Regions from separate parts of the Streptomyces sp. NPDC018964 genome, predicted to be linked through region 2. Evidence: riboswitches for the same ligand, from Rfam matches in the RefSeq annotation. Region 2 holds a riboswitch; the other holds the start of a gene.
What was found. A riboswitch is a leader RNA that binds a small molecule or an ion and turns the genes downstream of it on or off. The one in region 2 is predicted to bind glycine.
Positions count from the first base shown of each region.

Region 1: another riboswitch for glycine. It lies ahead of gcvP (aminomethyl-transferring glycine dehydrogenase); the one in region 2 lies ahead of gcvT (glycine cleavage system aminomethyltransferase GcvT).

Region 1 is NZ_JBIRYZ010000001.1:596,246-600,450, reverse strand. It holds gene ACH5AO_RS02720 (DNA polymerase IV) at 1-1,291, shown strand, start outside; gene ACH5AO_RS02715 (PRC-barrel domain-containing protein) at 1,301-1,675, opposite strand; glycine riboswitch at 1,790-1,885, shown strand; gene gcvP (aminomethyl-transferring glycine dehydrogenase) at 2,060-4,205, shown strand, end outside.
Region 2 is NZ_JBIRYZ010000028.1:48,906-53,110, reverse strand. It holds gene glyA (serine hydroxymethyltransferase) at 1-281, opposite strand, end outside; gene gcvH (glycine cleavage system protein GcvH) at 297-674, opposite strand; gene gcvT (glycine cleavage system aminomethyltransferase GcvT) at 790-1,908, opposite strand; glycine riboswitch at 2,079-2,179, opposite strand; gene ACH5AO_RS32300 (AAA family ATPase) at 2,403-3,071, shown strand; gene ACH5AO_RS32295 (enhanced serine sensitivity protein SseB) at 3,125-3,904, shown strand; gene ACH5AO_RS32290 (enhanced serine sensitivity protein SseB C-terminal domain-containing protein) at 4,141-4,205, shown strand, end outside.

The sequences.
Region 1 (4,205 bases), on a different contig from region 2:
GCTCGGGCCGCGGGGTGTGGTGGCCACCGCCTCGTACGAGGCACGGGTCTTCGGCGTCCACTCGGCGATGCCCATGGCGCAGGCCCGGCGGCGCGCGCCGAACGCCGCGTACCTGGTGCCGAGGTTCGCCCTCTACCGGTCGGTCAGCGAGCAGGTGATGGGGTTGTTGAAGGCCCTGTCACCGCTGGTGGAGCCGCTGAGTCTGGACGAGGCGTTCGTGGACCTGGAGGCCGGCGGCGCGGCCTGGGACGAGCGGTCGGCGCGGCTGGCCGGGGCGAAGCTGCGCGCGGACATACGAGCGGTCACGGGACTCACCGGGTCGGTGGGGCTCGCGGCCTCCAAGATGCTGGCGAAGATCGCCTCGGAACAGGCCAAGCCGGACGGACTGGTACTGATCGAGCCGGGCACGGAGCGGGCCCTGCTGGGGCCGCTGCCGGTCCGCACCCTGCCGGGCGTCGGGCCGGCGACCGGTGATCACCTGCGGCGGGCGGGGATCCACACGGTCGACGAGCTCGCCGAGGCCGGGGAGGACGAGCTCGTACGGCTGCTGGGCAAGGCCCACGGGCACGCGCTGTTCGCGATGGCGCTCGCCCGGGACGAGCGGCCCGTGGTGGCCGAGCGGGAGGCCAAGTCGATCTCGGTCGAGGACACATACGACGTGGACATCCACGACCGGGTGCGGGTGGGGACGGAGGTGCGGCGACTCGCGGACCGGTGCGTGCGCAGGCTGCGGGAGGCGGGCCTGTCGGGGCGGACCATCGTGCTGAAGGTGCGCCGGTACGACTTCTCGACCCTCACCCGGTCCGAGACGCTGCGGGGCCCCACGGACGATCCGGCGGTGGTGCGGGAGGCGGCCGCGCGGCTGCTGGACTCGGTCGACACGACGGGCGGGGTGCGGTTGCTGGGGGTCGGGGTCAGCGGGCTGGCCGACTACACGCAGGAGGACCTGTTCGCGCAGGCGGCGGGCGTACCCGCCGACGACCTCCCGCACGAGGAGACCGAGGCCGAGGCCGCGCCCGCGCCGGAGCCGGAGACACCCGCCGAGCGGCGCTGGCCGGCGGGGCACGACGTACGGCACGCCGTGCACGGGCCCGGATGGGTGCAGGGCAGTGGGCTGGGCCGGGTCACGGTGCGCTTCGAGACACCCGACTCGGAGCCGGGCCGGGTGAAGACCTTCCGCGTCGACGACCCGGCTCTGCAACCGGCGCAGCCGCTGCCGCTGGTGCCCCGAAGACCCGGGGAGGCCGAGGGCGCGGGGGCCGGCGGAGGAGTGCGGGCGGAGGGCGGGTGAGCGGGCGGATCAGGCCGACTTGTCGTTCTCGGCGAGTTTGCCGAAGTCGCGGTCAGGGAGGGGAGGGGGAGCGGCGAGGTCCAGGCCGTAGTGGTGGTAGAGCTGGAGTTCCTGCTCGGGGGAGAGGTGGCGGCCCACGCCGAAGTCGGGGGCGTCCTTGATAAGGGCGCGTTCGAAGGGGACGTGGAGGGCGCCGTCGATGAGTTCGCTGGGTTCCAGGGGGACGAAGGCGTCCCTGCTGAACAGGCCGGTGCGTATCGCCGCCCACTCCGGTATGCCGGTGGCGTCGTCGAGGTAGACCTCGTCGATCGTGCCGATCCGGGTTCCGTTGCGGTCGAACGCCTTGCGGCCGATCAGATGGCGCGGATCGATGTCGGTCTGCACAGGCCCTCCACTGGTCGCAAACTCATCCATAAGCACTACAAAACGGCACAATCGGCTGAACGGCCACTCGAAGGTTCTGGTGTGGTGCTCGCTGGTACGCTGGCAAACGGCTGCTGACCCCGTGCGGGAGAGCCCTCCGGACACCATCGGGGGCGCCGAAGGAGCAAATCCTCCCCGGAATCTCTCAGGCACACGTACCGCACGGACGAGGTCACTCTGGAAAGCAGGGCGGGTGTCGACGGCTTCCGCTCTCACCGACGGTGAAAGCCGGGCGCCTTCGGGCCGTCCGGTGAAGCTCTCAGGTCGAGATGACAGAGGGGGAGGCCGTTCGGGCACCCGCGCCGTGGTGCCCCTCGAAGGTCGTCGGACCAGGAGGCCTCCTCAATGACCGCTCCTCGCACTCCGCTCTCCGAGCTCGAACGGGGAATCCCCTTCGAGCAGCGCCACATCGGCCCCGACCACGAGGCGCGGGCCAAGATGCTCGCCCAGGTCGGCTACGGCTCGCTGGACGAGCTGACGGCCGCCGCCGTGCCGGACGTGATCAAGAACGCCGACGCGCTGGACCTGCCGGGTGCCCGGAGCGAGGCCGAGGTGCTGGCCGAGCTGCGCACGCTGGCCGACCGCAACGAGGTGCTCGGCTCCATGATCGGGCTCGGGTACTACGGGACCTTCACCCCGCCCGTCATCCTGCGCAACGTGATGGAGAACCCGGCCTGGTACACGGCGTACACGCCGTACCAGCCGGAGATCTCCCAGGGCCGGCTCGAGGCGCTGCTGAACTTCCAGACCATGGTCGCCGAGCTCACCGGCCTGCCGACCTCGGGGGCCTCGCTGCTCGACGAGGGCACCGCCGCCGCCGAGGCGATGGCGCTGTCCCGGCGCATGGGCAAGAACAAGAAGGGCCTGTTCCTGGTCGACGTGGACGCGCTGCCGCAGACCATCGCCGTGATCGAGACCCGCGCCGAGCCGACCGGCGTCGAGGTCGTCGTCGCCGACCTGAGCGAGGGCATCCCCGCCGAGGTCGCCGGACGCGAGATCAACGGCGTGCTGATCCAGTACCCGGGCGCCTCCGGCGCCGTACGCGACATCAAGCCGGTGATCGACCAGGCGCACGAGCTCGGCGCGCTCGTCACCGTCGCCGCCGATCTGCTCGCCCTCACGCTGCTGAAGTCGCCCGGTGAGCTGGGCGCGGACATAGCGGTCGGCACCACGCAGCGCTTCGGTGTGCCGATGGGCTTCGGCGGGCCGCACGCCGGCTACATGGCCGTGCAGGAGAAGATGGCGCGCAGCCTGCCCGGACGGCTCGTCGGCGTCTCCGTCGACGCGGACGGGAACAAGGCCTACCGCCTCGCCCTGCAGACCCGTGAGCAGCACATCCGCCGCGAGAAGGCCACCAGCAACATCTGCACCGCCCAGGTGCTGCTCGCCGTCATGGCCGGCATGTACGCGGTCTACCACGGCCCGGAGGGGCTGCGGCTGATCGCCCGGCGCACCCACCGGTACGCCACCGTCCTCGCCGAAGGGCTGCGGGCCGGCGGAGCCGAGATCGTGCACGGCTCCTACTTCGACACGCTGACCGTGCGCGTCCCCGGGCGGGCCGCCGAGGTCGTCGCCGCCGCCCGTGACAACGGCGTCAACCTGCGTCTCGTCGACGCCGATCACGTCTCGATCGCCTGCGACGAGACCACCACCCGGGAGCGGCTGACCGCCGTGTGGAGCGCCTTCGGCGTCGACGGCGACGCCGAGGCGCTGGACGCGGCCGCGCGGGACACACTGCCGGACGCCCTGCTGCGCGACGACGAGTACCTGACCCACCCGGTCTTCCGGCAGCACCGCTCCGAGACCGCGATGCTGCGCTACCTGCGCCGGCTCTCCGACCGCGACTACGCGCTGGACCGCGGCATGATCCCGCTGGGCTCCTGCACCATGAAGCTCAACGCGACCACCGAGATGGAGCCGGTCACCTGGCCCGAGTTCGGTCAGCTGCACCCCTTCGTGCCCGCCGAGCAGGCGCGGGGCTACCTCACGCTCATCCACGAGCTGGAGGAGCGTCTCGCCGAGGTCACCGGCTACGACAAGGTGTCCCTCCAGCCCAACGCCGGTTCCCAGGGCGAACTGGCCGGCCTGCTCGCCGTACGCGGCTACCACCGGGCCAACGGCGACGAGCAGCGCACCGTTTGCCTGATCCCGTCCTCCGCGCACGGCACCAACGCCGCCAGTGCCGTGATGGCCGGCATGAAGGTCGTCGTCGTCAAGACGTCCGACGACGGTGAGATCGACGTCGCGGACCTGCGGGCGAAGATCGCGCAGCACCGCGACGAGCTCGCCGTGCTGATGATCACGTACCCCTCGACGCACGGCGTGTTCGAGGAGCACGTCGCCGACATCTGTGCCGAGGTGCACGAGGCCGGCGGCCAGGTGTACGTGGACGGCGCCAACCTCAACGCCCTGGTGGGTCTGGCCAAGCCGGGCCACTTCGGCGGTGACGTCTCGCACCTGAACCTGCACAAGACCTTCTGCATCCCGCACG
Region 2 (4,205 bases):
TGCACGTTGGCGTGCTCGGCGCCGAAGAGCTCCTTGACCCGGTCGATGGCGATCTGCTCGATCACGTCGACGTGCTCGCAGCCGCCGTAGTAGCGGCGGCCGGGGTAGCCCTCGGCGTACTTGTTGGTGAGGACCGAGCCCTGGGCCTCCATGACCGCGACCGGGGCGAAGTTCTCCGAGGCGATCATCTCGAGGGTGGACTGCTGGCGGTGCAGCTCGGCGTCGACCGCGGCGGCCACGGCGGGGTCGAGCTCGTGCAGGGGCGTGTTCAGAACGGACATGCGGCTACGGACTCCTCAGCCGGCGATCTCGGCGTCGTACTCGGCGGCGGAGAGCAGGTCGGCCGGCTCGTCGGTGACCCGCACCTTGAACAGCCAGCCGCCCTCGAAGGGGGCGGAGTTCACCAGCGACGGGTCGTTCACCACGTCCTCGTTGACCTCGGTGACCTCACCGGTGACCGGGGAGTACAGGTCGCTGACCGACTTGGTCGACTCCAGCTCGCCGCAGGTCTCGCCCGCGGTCACGCTGTCACCGACCTCGGGGAGCTGGACGAAGACCACGTCTCCGAGCGCGTTGGCCGCGTGCTCCGTGATACCGACCGTCGACACGCCGTCCTCGGCGGCCGACAGCCACTCGTGCTCCTTGCTGTAACGCAGCTGCGTGGGGTTGCTCATGACCTGGATTCTCCTGTACGGGGGGACTGCGGATGACTGGGGGGATTGCGTGCGGCGCGTCGGTGAGCAGGCACGACGTGCTCACCGGCGCGCGTGGGAGCCGTCTGTGACGGTGTCACTTCCGCCGCTTGTAGAACGGCAGCGCCACGACCTGGTACGGCTCGTGGCTGCCGCGGATGTCCACGCCGACGCCCTCGGTGCCGGGCGCCGCGTGGGCGGCGTCGACGTACGCCATCGCGATCGGCTTGCCCAGCGTGGGGGAGGGGGCGCCGGAGGTGACCTCGCCGATCACCTCGCCGCCGGCCACGACCGCGTACCCGGCGCGCGGGACCCGGCGGCCCTCGGCGACCAGGCCGACCAGGACGCGGGGCGGCTCGGAGGCGGCGCGCCCGGCGGCCTCGGCGAGCGCCGCACGGCCCACGAAGTCGCCCTCCTTCTCGAACTTCACCACCCGGCCGAGACCGGCGTCGAAGGGCGTGAGGCCGGTGGTCAGCTCGTGCCCGTACAGCGGCATGCCGGCCTCCAGGCGGAGCGTGTCCCGGCAGGACAGCCCGCAGGGGACCAGGCCCGCGCCCTCGCCCGCCTTGGTCAGCGCCTGCCACAGCTCGACCGCGTGCTCGGGCTTCACGAACAGCTCGAAGCCGTCCTCGCCGGTGTAGCCGGTACGGGCGATGAGCGCGGGCACACCGGCGACCGTGCCGGGCAGACCGGCGTAGTACTTCAGGCCGTCCAGGTCGGCGTCGGTGAGCGAGGCGAGGATGCCGGGGGACTCGGGGCCCTGCACGGCCAGCAGCGCGTACGCGTCGCGGTCGTCGCGGACGTCGGCGTCGAAGCCGGCCGAGCGCTCGACGAGCGCGTCGAGCACGGTCTGCGCGTTGGAGGCGTTGGCGACCACCATGTACTCGGTGTCGTCCAGCCGGTAGACGATCAGGTCGTCCAGGATGCCGCCGTCCTCGCGGCAGATCATGGTGTAGCGGGCGCGGCCGGGCTTCACGCCGCCGATGTCGCCGACCAGCGCGAAGTCCAGCAGCGCGGCGGCCCCCGGCCCGGTGACGGTGATCTCGCCCATGTGCGAGAGGTCGAAGAGGCCGGCCCCGGTGCGGACGGCGTTGTGCTCGTCGCGCTCGGAGCCGTAGCGCAGCGGCATGTCCCAGCCGGCGAAGTCGGTCATCGTCGCACCGAGCGAGCGGTGCAGGGCGTCGAGCGCGGTCCGGCGGGGTTCGGTACTGCTCATCGGTCGGTCTCCCAAAGCATGACGGGCGGCGAGGGCGTTTCCTCCCCATCTGTCATCGGAACCTGAGAGGTTCGCCATGACCGCCCCGCGGGGGTGTCCTGGCTTGCACCTTGGGTGGAGCCGCCGGAGCACTGCTGCATGCCCTTCGGCGGCCCGCTTTTCAGATGTGCCTCGCCCGCGCGGTAACGGGGCCTGAGAGATTCAAGGGAGGGACTTGCTCCTTCGGCGCCCCGGCGGCAAACGGTGCCGGGGACTCTCCCGCGCGGATTCAAACGGCCGGTATGCAGTTGGCGCGCACATCATTGCACGCATCGCGGGGCCGCGGCAGGGGGACCCTTCACAGGGGGTGCACCGGGTGTACGGGCGCCGTCACAGGGGGCTGTGACACGCCTGTTTCGAGAAACGGACGGAAACGACAGACATCCGGCATTACCTTCTCTTTACACTCGGCGGGGATCGGTACTCGTACCCGGCCCCAGGGGAGGACGATCACGGTGAACAGGACCACGGCGTGCGCCACCACCACGGGCGTCACGCTGCCCCAGCAGCCGGCCGCCCGGGCCCGGGGGGCCCGCGGCGCGCTGCCGGCGCCCGTCGTCCGCGATCTGCGCGCGCGGGCCGGCCGCAGCCCGCGCGCACTGCTCTTCGGACCCCGGGACCTCGTCGTGGTCACCGGGCTGCCCGGCAGCGGCAAGTCCACGCTGATGCGGCGCACGGTGCGCGGCACCCGTGTCGACTCCCAGGACACCCGGGACCGCTGGGACCGCCGCATGCCGCGCCTGCTGCCGTACGCGGTGTACCGCCCGCTGGTCCGCCTCGCCCACTACGCCGGGCTGCGCCGCGTGCTGCGCACCGGCGGGCCGGTCGTCGTGCACGACTGCGGTACGCAGGCCTGGGTGCGCCGCTGGCTGGCCCGCGAGGCCCGCCGCCGGGGCGCGAGCCTGCACCTGCTGCTGCTCGACGTCACCCCGCAGCAGGCCCTGGCCGGCCAGCGCGAACGCGGGCGCGGCGTCTCGCGCTACGCGTTCCTGCGGCACCGCGCGGCGAGCGAGCGGCTGCTGCGCGCGGTGGAGCGGGGCGCCCTGCCGGCGGGCTGCGGTTCGGCCGTCCTGATCGACCGGGACGCGGCGGACACGCTGCACCGGGTCGGCTTCACGGGCTGACCGGATAGCCTTTCCAGCCACAGCAGTGGCTTCAGGCAGCAGGCGGTAGGCAGATGGACTTCCCGGCGGACTTCCCGGCACAGGCGCACCCCCATCCGCACGGCGGATGGCCCGGCAACGAGCTGGAGGAGGTGCTCTCCGCCTCCCTGGGCGTCCCCTCGGCGGGCGGCAGGATCGTCGAGGTGCTGGGCCGCAGCTTCGTCTGGGTCCCGCTGCCGAACGGCGGCGGCCCGGACAGCGGCCCGCTGGACCTGCCCACGCTGGAGATCGACGGCCAGGCCTACGTCCCCGTCTTCAGCTCCGAGGAGCAGTTCCGCCAGGTCGTCGGCTCCCACCTGTCGTACACGGTCGCGCCCGCCGTGGAGTTCGCCCGCGGCCTGCCGCCGCAGGCCGGGATCGCGGTGAACCCCGGCGGCGTGGTCGGCATCCCGCTGCCGCCGCCGGCCGTCGCCGAACTGTGCCGGGCCGGACGCACCCTGCTGGACGGCCCGGCGGCCGGCGGCCGGGTCCGGCTGTTCGAGCCCGACTGGCAGGACGACCCGCTGGACTTCCTCGCCGCCGCCTCGGCGGAGTTCGACGCCCTCGGCGTGGTGACCACCGCCCGCCGCTGCCTCGCCGCGATCGAGACGGCCGACCCGGTCCTCTTCATCGGCGTGGAGCTCTCCCAGTGGGAGGGCGACGCCCGCACCCTCCCCCTGAACGCCCTGGGCCGGGCCCTCGGCCGCACCCCCGCCCCCTGGCCGGTCAACCTCATCGTCCTGGACATCGCCCAGGACCCGGTCGGCGACTGGCTCCGCACCAAGGTCAGCCCCTTCTACCAGCGCCAGCAGTAACCCCCCTGGGCGTGGGACCGTACCGACGTGCGGCTCCGCCGCGCGGGCGCGACCGACCACGACGCACCCGCACCCGCCGGACAACGCGCGGCCCCGAGCTCTTCCGCGAGCTCGCCGCAACGCAGCCAGGCAGCCCGCCGCACGGCGTCGGCTTAAGCTAGGTCCATCCGCTGGCGAGGTACGGAGGGGCGATACAAGTGAGCGCTGGCACCGCGGCGACCGGACAGGTCGAGCACATGCTGCGCCAGGTGACGCCCGGGCGTTACGACGCGTACGAGGCGTTGCTGCGCGCCCTCGCGAC